One region of the Pseudoalteromonas sp. TB51 genome, then DNA from elsewhere that is predicted to be linked to it. Evidence: predicted binding sites of a transcription regulator. Region 1 holds the regulator's gene; each other region holds the start of a gene.
The links. The regulator sigma-54, encoded in region 1, starts transcription at its own class of promoters, with help from an activator protein. The targets are predictions, from matches to a motif close to GTTGGCACGNNNNTNGNNT.
Positions count from the first base shown of each region.

Region 2: L650_RS0103735 (YggN family protein) is a predicted target of sigma-54. The motif match lies at 1,298-1,316, and genes of this name have one in related genera.
Region 3: L650_RS0101415 (FlgO family outer membrane protein) is a predicted target of sigma-54. The motif match lies at 1,385-1,403, and genes of this name have one in related genera.

Region 1 covers NZ_AUTO01000310.1:32,258-35,556, forward strand. The annotation lists gene lptB (LPS export ABC transporter ATP-binding protein) at 1-600, shown strand, start outside; gene L650_RS0119120 (RNA polymerase factor sigma-54) at 670-2,169, shown strand; gene hpf (ribosome hibernation promoting factor) at 2,197-2,484, shown strand; gene L650_RS0119130 (PTS sugar transporter subunit IIA) at 2,489-2,941, shown strand; gene rapZ (RNase adapter RapZ) at 2,961-3,299, shown strand, end outside.
Region 2 covers NZ_AUTO01000080.1:16,622-19,920, reverse strand. The annotation lists gene L650_RS0103745 (glutathione peroxidase) at 185-676, shown strand; gene L650_RS0103740 (PA3496 family putative envelope integrity protein) at 788-973, opposite strand; gene L650_RS0103735 (YggN family protein) at 1,354-2,148, shown strand; gene L650_RS0103730 (PLP-dependent aminotransferase family protein) at 2,207-3,299, opposite strand, start outside.
Region 3 covers NZ_AUTO01000049.1:5,771-9,069, forward strand. The annotation lists gene L650_RS0101405 (FlgO family outer membrane protein) at 1-43, opposite strand, end outside; gene L650_RS0101410 (FlgO family outer membrane protein) at 52-744, opposite strand; gene L650_RS0101415 (FlgO family outer membrane protein) at 758-1,351, opposite strand; gene L650_RS23475 (SPOR domain-containing protein) at 1,511-2,089, opposite strand; gene L650_RS0101430 (SPOR domain-containing protein) at 2,299-2,997, opposite strand.

The DNA of each region.
Region 1 (3,299 bases):
ACCACCACCTTTTACATGATTGTAGGGTTAGTACCTAGCGACAAAGGTAAAATTTCTATTGATGATAACGACATTACGTTATTACCTATGCACAGCCGCGCCCGCTTAGGCATTGGCTATTTGCCGCAAGAGTCATCAATATTTAGAAAGCTGACAGTTTATCAAAACTTAATGGCTATTTTAGAAACGCGTAAAGAGCTCAATAAAGCCGCGCGAGAAGAAACGCTTAACAACTTACTTGATGAATTTAGTATTCAGCATATTCGCGATAGCCAAGGTATGGCGCTTTCTGGTGGTGAACGCCGCCGTGTAGAAATTGCCAGAGCACTGGCAGCAAACCCTAAATTTATTTTATTGGATGAGCCTTTTGCTGGTGTTGATCCGATTTCAGTGTTAGATATAAAGAAAATAATAGAACATCTTAAAAACCGTGGCATTGGCGTATTAATTACCGATCACAATGTAAGAGAAACCCTTGATGTTTGTGAAAAAGCCTACATTGTTTCTCATGGGGAGCTAATTGCATCTGGCACCCCAGAACACGTATTAAATGACAAAACTGTACGCGATGTTTATTTAGGCGAGCAATTTAGGCTGTAACATTTAAGCCACACCTACAAGCATCTGCTAATATTAATTATAACAACATAAAAGGATTGTTAGAGATACATGAGGCAATCATTACAGCTGCGCATGGGCCAGCAACTTACAATGACTCCACAATTGCAACAAGCGATTCGCTTGCTGCAGCTCAGTACATTGGATCTCCAGCAAGAAATACAAGAAGCACTTGATAGCAACCCGCTATTAGAAGTAGAAGAGCAAGATTACACGGAAGAGTCGGCTGGAAAAAATGAACAAAAAGCAGATACGGATGATGTAACCGTAAGCGCATCGGCTGACGATACAACCAGCGAGTACGAGCAAGACAGTGGCGAAGCTTTAAATAAAGACACCGTTAGCGATGATATGGCAATGGATGTAACTTGGGATGAGTACATGAGCGCAGCCCCTGCGGCATCCTCAGGCCCAATGCCAGAAGATGAGTCTATTTATCAAGGTGCCTCTACTGAAACGCTACATGAGTATTTAATGTGGCAGCTTCAGCTTACTCCTTTTAGCCCCACTGATGAAGCCATTGCTATTGCCATTGTAGAAGCTGTAGATGACTCGGGTATTTTAACGCTAAGTTGCGAAGAAATTTTAGAAAGCTTTAACCAAGAAAACGATGACGAAGTTGAAGTTGAACTTGATGAAATAGAAGCCGTTTTAAAGCGTATTCAGTTATTTGACCCTGTAGGTATAGCCGCGCGCAGTTTACAAGAGTGCTTGTGCATTCAGCTAAACCAGTTTGATAAAGACACCCCTTTTATAGAACAAACTAAAATGATCTTAACCGATCACATTGATCTATTAGCGGCACGCGACTATCGTACATTAATGAAAAAGACTAAGCTTAAAGAAGACGAGCTTAAAGAGGTCATGACCCTAATACATACCCTCAACCCAAAACCTGCAGATACAATAGTAAGGGAAGAGTCGGAGTATGTAATACCGGATGTGTCGGTTAAAAAAATAAAAGGCCGCTGGGTGGTAGAGCTAAACCCAGATAGCATGCCAAAAATACGCGTAAATAGTCAGTACGCGGCTATGTCACGTACCGTAAAATCAAGTGGTGATAGCCAATTTATTCGCTCTCACTTACAAGAAGCTAAATGGTTTATAAAAAGCCTTGAAAGCAGAAACGACACGCTGCTTAAGGTAACAAACTGTATTGTAAAACAGCAACAGGCATTTTTTGAACATGGCCCAGAAGCCATGAAGCCAATGGTTTTAAACGATGTTGCTGAAATGGTAGAAATGCATGAATCGACAATTTCGCGTGTTACCACGCAAAAATATATGCATACGCCACGTGGTATTTTTGAGCTTAAGTATTTTTTCTCAAGCCACGTAAGCACTGAAAACGGCGGCGAGTGTTCATCAACCGCAATACGTGCCCTAATTAAAAAGCTAATTGCCGCGGAAAACTCAGCTAAACCATTGAGTGATAGTAAAATTGCGGATATATTGGCAGAGCAAGGAATTAAAGTAGCTAGACGCACAATAGCAAAATACCGTGAATCGCTAGCTATTCCACCGTCAAATCAGAGAAAGAGTTTGATATAAGACGTAAAAAACAAAGAGGAAATGCTTATGCAACTAAACCTAACTGGTCGTCACGTAGAAGTAACTGATTCACTTAGAGACTATGTAAATAATAAATTTGCAAAGCTAGAAAGGCACTCAGATCATATTAGCAATGTGCATGTCATTCTCGATGTAGAAAAACTCAACCAAAAAGCAGAAGCGACTATTCATGTAAGTGGCGCAGATTTATTTGCCTCAACAGAGCACCAAGATATGTATGCCGCTATAGACTCGTTGATTGACAAGCTCGATCGTCAAGTCATAAAACATAAAGAGAAGCTTGCTAGACACTAATATTATGAAATTAAGTACATTAGTATGCCAGGACTGCAGCAAAGCTGCGGTCCTTTTTAGTAGTAAAAAAAGAATTTTAGAGTTTATCAGTGAGCTTGCTCATGAAAAGCTCCCCTACTTACCACAACAAGATATTCTTAATGCGCTGGCAAGCAGAGAAAAGCTAGGCAGTACTGGTATTGGCCGGGGTATCGCCATTCCTCATAGCAGAATGGGTGGCGTAGAAGAGCCGCTGGCTTTAGTACTTGTTAGCGACACGCCTGTTAACTTTGACGCTATTGATAACTGCCCTGTTGATATTTTTGTTGCACTCATCGTACCAGATGGCGATAACCAACAGCACCTAAAGACTCTGGCAACCATAGCTGATAAACTGAGCAACAAAGAATTTTGTAAACAGCTGCGTAGTGCTAAAACCGATGCAGAGCTGTATCAAGTAATTGTTGATCAATCGTAGTAAATACTAAGGGCTATAAATGGAGTTAATTATCATAAGCGGCCGTTCTGGTTCAGGTAAATCGGTTGCTTTACGCGTGGTTGAAGATTTAGGCTATTATTGCGTAGATAATATTCCGGTCAACCTACTGCCCTCTTTAGTGCGAAGTGTTTCAGATAACTATGACAAAATAGCCGTTAGCATAGATGTTCGTAATATTCCCAAAGAACAAGACGAATTTAACGATATTCTCGAGTACCTTCCTGACTTTGCCAAACCCACACTGTTTTATTTAGATAGTGATGATCAAACACTGATCAAACGTTTTTCAGAAACACGCAGATTACATCCTTTATCCATCGATTCACTGCCGCTTGAT
Region 2 (3,299 bases), on a different contig from region 1:
CGCGCCGCGATTTGATCGCCCCTAGGTTGAACAAATTTCAAGCCGCAAAGTTCAACACGCCCTAAATAACAGCCAACCCATTAGCGCATAGTTAAGCGCGGTATTAACAAGCCTAAATTTTATACTTTTAGTAACGCGCTACAGCGGGTAGAATGTAGCTAACAACAATAAAAAAGCACCCATCATGCATGAATTTCATCAATTAACGGCTACTGCGTTAGACGGTAAAACAATTAATTTTAGCGACTTTGAAGGCAAGGTTGTGCTTATTGTTAATACCGCAAGTGAATGTGGTTTTACTAAGCAGTACGAGTCGCTACAAACTCTTCATAGTAAGTACGCGAAAAACGGATTGGTTATTATTGGTTTTCCATGTAATCAATTTGGTCAGCAAGAGCCAGGCGACGCGACGCAAATACAACAAGGCTGTTTAATTAATTACGGGGTAAGCTTTTTAATGGCCGCTAAGGTGGATGTAAACGGTCGTCACGCCCACCCTGTATTTAGGTATTTAAAATCGGCCTTACCCGGCTTTTTAACACGCAAAATAAAGTGGAACTTCACTAAGTTTTTGGTAGCGCCCGATGGCACACCTATCAAGCGCTATGCGCCTTTTACAAAACCAGAAAAGCTAGAAACCACTATTCAACAAGCACTCGCTAAATTTAGTACATAATAAGTAATAAAGAGGCATAAAGCCTCTTTATTGCCAATGTTTAGCCTTTAAACATGCGTAAACGCACATTCAAACCCTAATAAAAAGGCGCATTATTTTAGCTAGCACAATTTAGTCTATGTAATCGTTTAAGTCGTCTTCACCTAGATTTTTACGCAAACGTTTTTGCTCAAGGTAATCTTCCAACTTCTTTTTCACCTTTTGCTTTTTTTTGTCATGCTGATTACGCCCGACCATTTCGTACTCGTCTTCAACAAAATCATCATCTAGCGCATCGTAACTAAATGTCTTACCCACAACCCACTCCATAAAGTGTTTGAGACCAACTCAGGTTTATTCCTGCACTTGGTAAATTAAAAAATGTTTAGCGCTAAAATACGAACAAATTAGCACCAAAATAAAGCCACGTGACTATCGTAAATAGCCTTCATGTCAATATTGTGAATAAATAGCGCTAAATTAATAAAGTGGAAAGTGAGAGTTTTTTATCGTTTCGACAAATAAAATTTATCATTTATTTATTTTTAGTGTTTTTGACTAAAAAGTAGTTTATTTATTAAAATTAAAAATCATTAAAAACACACAAATTTCATAACCTACTGTTTTAAAATAAAAATAAATAATGGCACCAAACTTGTTAATACTTAGCTGTCATCAACAATTATTAGAGAATAAACATGAAAAATTTACTATTAGTAAGCGCTTTAATTTGTACACCCGCTGCAATGGCACATAACGATAACAATGCGGGTATTTCGTTTAGCAATGAACAGTGCAATGTAGAGTTTAAAAACGATGTACGCATTAAACCTAGCGAATTAGAAATTTTTACCGCATCTAATCAATTCATGCGCTTTAACAGCAATGGCAACTTAACTATAAATGGCGAACAAGTATCCATTAACAGCGAGCAGCGCCAAGCGCTTACCCAGTATTCAGACAACTTACGTACGCAGCTACCTGAGGTCGCTAATATTGCCCTAGACGGAGTAAAAATAGCCGGTGTAGCATTAGAGGAAGTAGCCAACGCATTTAATATTGATGGCCTTGATGACTTATCTGGCCTGATGGACGATATAAGACTTGAAGTAGAAAACACCTTTTATCAACAAGGTACGTTTGTAATGGGCCAACAAAGCTTTAATCAATTTGGTGAAAACTTTGAACACCAATTTGAGGAGCAAATAGAAACCGTGGTTGAGTCTGCCGTTATGCAATCAATGGGCAGTATTTTAGTTGCTTTAGGCTCTGAGCTGCTTGGTTCGGGTGGAGATATGGATGCATTTGAGCAACGCATGGAAAATATGGGCGCGCAAATAGAAGAAAAAGTAGAACTGCATGCCAGTGCGCTTGAAAAGCGTGCCAACTCTTTATGCGACAGCTTTGCCAACATAGCACAGCAAGAAGAGCAATTAGTAGCGCAGTTACCGCAGCTAAAAGGCTACGAGTTATTTACCATTAAACAAAATTAATACACCGCACCGTATTTAACATCCCTTTAGCAGCACTTGTATATTAGGTGCTGCTTTTTTATTCTTTTAGCGTGTGAGCCAGCGCACCTAACGTGGTAATAGCCTGCTCTATTTTTTCGCTCCACTGCACCCCGTAACTTAGCCTAATACAGCTTTTATACTTATTACTTGCTGAAAAAATAAGTCCGGGGGTTATGCTAATACCAGCTTCTAGCGCCAGTAAAAATAACTTTTGACTGTCTACCCCTTGGCCTAAATCAAGCCAAATAACACACCCACCTTTAGGGTCACTAATACGCGTATTTTTAGGCATCGCGTTTAATAAGCACCACCGCATGCGCTCTTTGTTATTACGTAAGCGCTGCCTAAGTACTTTTAAATTACGGTCATACTCACCACTGGCAATAAACTCAGAAAGCGTCCACTGATTTATTAGTGAGGCAGAGCAACTTAATGCACGCTTATGCCGGCGCGCTTGTCCAGCAAACTTGCCAGCTATTAACCAACCAACTCGATAACTTGGCGCAGCCGTTTTTGAAAACGAGGCGCAGCTGATCACAAGCCCCTTTTTTGAATACGCTAAAGCGGGCGTGCCACGCTTGGCAGTAAAGTGCAGATCACCGTACACATCATCTTCTATAAGAACAACATTATGTGACTCTATTAAGTCCACCATTTGCATGCGGCTTTCATCGCTCATAAAGCTGCCAACCGGGTTATTTATTGCGGTCGAAAATAAGCATGCTTTTATATCATGTTGCTCAAGCGCTTGAGCTAAGTCGTTAAGCCAAATACCATTGTCGGGGCATAGCGGAATTTCAAGCGCCTTTAATCCTAAGCTCTCTATTAGTTCAATAATGCCGTGATAACACGGGGTTTCAATTGCAACCACATCGCCGGGCTTAGTAACACACTTAAGTGCGATAGCCAGCGCCTCTTGCGCGCCATTGGTGATCACCAGTTCATCTATATTTACACCAATACCAAAGCCTAAGTATCTATGCACTAATTGCTTTTTAAGCGCAGCAAAACCATCAATAGGGCCATAATTAATAACACTCGCCCCAGCAATTGTCATAACCCGACGCATGGTACGGGCTAAAGCTTTATCGGTAGGCGCGGCAGCAACGGGATTGGCAATACCAAAGGCA
Region 3 (3,299 bases), on a different contig from region 1:
ACGTTGCCGTTAGCCCCGCTATAGCAGATAGTTTGTAAAACATGGTTAACCTCACTCGCTGGCTTGTTTAAGCATAATTCCGTCGGTGCGATAGCTACTGTTTAGCGCATCAACCACTGATTGAGGGATAAACCCTTGCGCACTGCCCACTACCGCTTTACTTTTAATGCCCACTATTCGTGCATTTACCATTACGCCACCTTGGTGGCTCACAAGAGTTCCTGCTAATACGTAATTAAAGTTTTGATCTTGGTTTAGCTCTAGGTAGTCGCGGCTAAATACAAAGTCGCCTGCGGGGGTTACTCGCATATAATCGGTGGTTTTAAAATCGATAACCGGTACTCCAAAACTATGCAGCTCGTGCATAAAGCTTTCGGCTATTTGGTTACCTAACAGGCTTCCATCGCTGTAGTCATCATCTAAAAATACAAAGCTAGAAACGGCAAGTGGCGTTTTGTCGTTTACGTATTGCAGGTTTTCGACCATGTCTTGCATTATACCGCGCACATAATGGTTTATATTTTTGCGTTTTGCAGGGGCACTTTTGGTGTAGTTACTTTGCTTGTTTAAATTAGACTGAAATAACGCTTCATTTGGTGCAGGTGCTTTTACCGCACGTTGCTCTGAAACAAGCTGGGCTGCATTATCTTGCTCAACTTTCTCCGGCTCTGAATGTAGCGAATTTAACATTTGCGAACAGCCAAAGCCTAATGGCAAACATAGGGTAATTAATAGGTTTCTCATGGTGTGCTCCTGATTAATATTCGCTGCGGTACAAAGAGCCGTCACGCTGCTGAATTTTTTCGTTTCCCCACATTACATTTATAGGGATCTCTGTGCTGCCTGCCGACAATACTTGCTTGTTTTCAATATTAACGAGTCGTGCATTAACTATGTAAGCATGCTGTTGGCGCGTTACAGTGCCGGTGATGACTAAGTCAATATTTTGGCGATTGCGTAATTTACTTAAGTCGCGGCTTAATATGCTGTCTGCGTTTTGCGCTAATATAAGGTTATTGCCAAGGCGGTACTCAACGGTATGATAGCCAAGCTGGGTAAATTGCGTTAATAAGCTTTCTTGAATTTGTAAGCTCAAACCCGAGGCCTGCCCTGCTACTAGCTTAGTATCTAAAGCATCGGCATAAAAAAAGCTACTCACACCAATGCGCGCATTGGCATTTAAAGCGCCATTTACATGGTTAAGCTGCGAGGTTAGATTTGCTACATACTCGTTAACGGTATAGGGTGCCATTGCTGCTTTTGGCGCGTCAGTAGGCACACTCGGCTCTGGGGGCGGAACCAAGTTGCAAGCAGTTAAATTTAACAATACTAAAGGCAATAAAAGGCGCATAGTTGCCGTCCTCTTTAAAATATACCGAGGATAAAGCAATTATTATGCCTAATTAACCTAAACTCTGGATAATAAACCTATCTCTAGCCAGAGATAATAAATTTAAGTATCAAGATAGTTCAATATGCTAGTAAGGCTCTTAACCAGAGTTCAGGTTAATTAACTTTGAGGCGTTTTGACGTAGTAGGTTACAAAGCAAGTATTATTGTCTATTAATGACTTACATGCATCCTTTGCTGCTTCTTTTGTTTTAAACGCACCAAGCTTTAATCTATAAAAGGTGTGCTGGTCAATCAGTACTTGCTCGGTATTTACTTCAAGCTTATTTGAGGGTGATTGAAATTGCTTTATAGCAGCTTCAAGTACCGCTTTATTTTTATACGCCCCCACTTGCACAGCAAACAGCGCATTTGTATTCACAACAGCTAAGTGGTTAGTTTGCTGCGGTTTTGGCTGCGCGTTAAGTTGTTTTAATTTATCTACTGTGCGCTGTAATTCACTTTCTAGCTTTAACAGTCTTTCTAGTTGAGGCTTGGTTTGTTGCCACTGCTGAGCTGACTCTTTGAGTACGGCTAAATCATCTTTTTTAATGAGCACCGCCTGCTTTTGGGCCGTTGCTAGTGCGTGAGCACTGTTTGCTAATGCAAAGCCTAAAACTAATGTGGCTAAAAAATCCTTGTAGTGCAGCATAAGTATGTTGTTAATATGGGTAAGAGTGGGCGCTATTTTAACAGCCAATCAACGCTTAGCAAGTCACGCGTGCTAGTACCTATTGCGCTTTTATACCAATTAGCTTAATTAAGTAATCTATTATGAGGATAGTAAAACGTATTGATAGCTAGGCAAAAAATTGCTATTTAGTTGTTCTAAACGAGATTTATTAACGCAGAACGCAACTCGATTAGCCCCGTAAAATGATTATTTATTATTGCGGGTTGGTATCACTATTAAAGTTTAATTGGCTTATCGGTGTAGTTACTTACAATGCAGTCGAGCTTATACATTTTAAATACTTCACAGTCGGCTTTGGCATTTTTAAGGTTTTTATAAGAGCCAAGCTTTAAGCGATAAAAGGTTTTATCATTTATTTTTGCGGTTTCTACGTTGGTTAATATTTTATCTCTAAATAGTGGCGCTGCTTTGGTATTTAGTTCTTGCCAGGCTTTGGCTACATCCTGTTTAGAATCAACCGAGGCAACTTGTAATGCAAATACATGTTTAGGGGTATTAAGCTTTATAGTTTGCTTTTGGTTATTGTTAGCAGCTTTGTAAGTTTGCTGACGACGTGGCTTATTACTGGTTGTACGCGAAGGCGTGCGAGTGTAACGGCTGCTGTAGGCAGGGCTTGCATTAGATTGTGCAATAGCTTTAGAGTTTATTATATCTATGTGATTAACCAGGTAAGTAATTTCTTTTTCAAGCTTTAAAATACGCTCTATACCGGCGCGTGCTTGCTGCCATTGCATTGCGGCATCTTTTAATTGCGCAAGCTCTAGTGCAGTTATCGATACGTAATCGGGCGTGGTGTTAGGTATTTCATTATCAACAGCAGGTTTAGCGGTAGGCGTAATAGAGCACGCCGTGCCAAACGTAAGCGTAAAAAGGCATACAAAAAAGTGTTTATAGTATTTTTTTAATTTAAGCATGTACCCGTTATCCTGAAAGCAGTGCCTGTGCACTTACATTTCAGTTAAACATTCTCACAAGAAAGCGTTTAACTTAGCAATTTAAACAATGAGCGATTTTTGCTCCCGCACGCTAATTTACCTGCTTAGATAAAATTAACATGACCCTTCCGTGAGTTTGGCTTTTAATACAACTTTGATGCCAATTAACATAAACTTTACAATATAAATTACGTTATGTTGCTATATAACGCAAGTCAAATTCAGAACATAATTAAGCGTAGACCATCTTTATTACTGGCGTGGTTAAAATTAAGTAAACC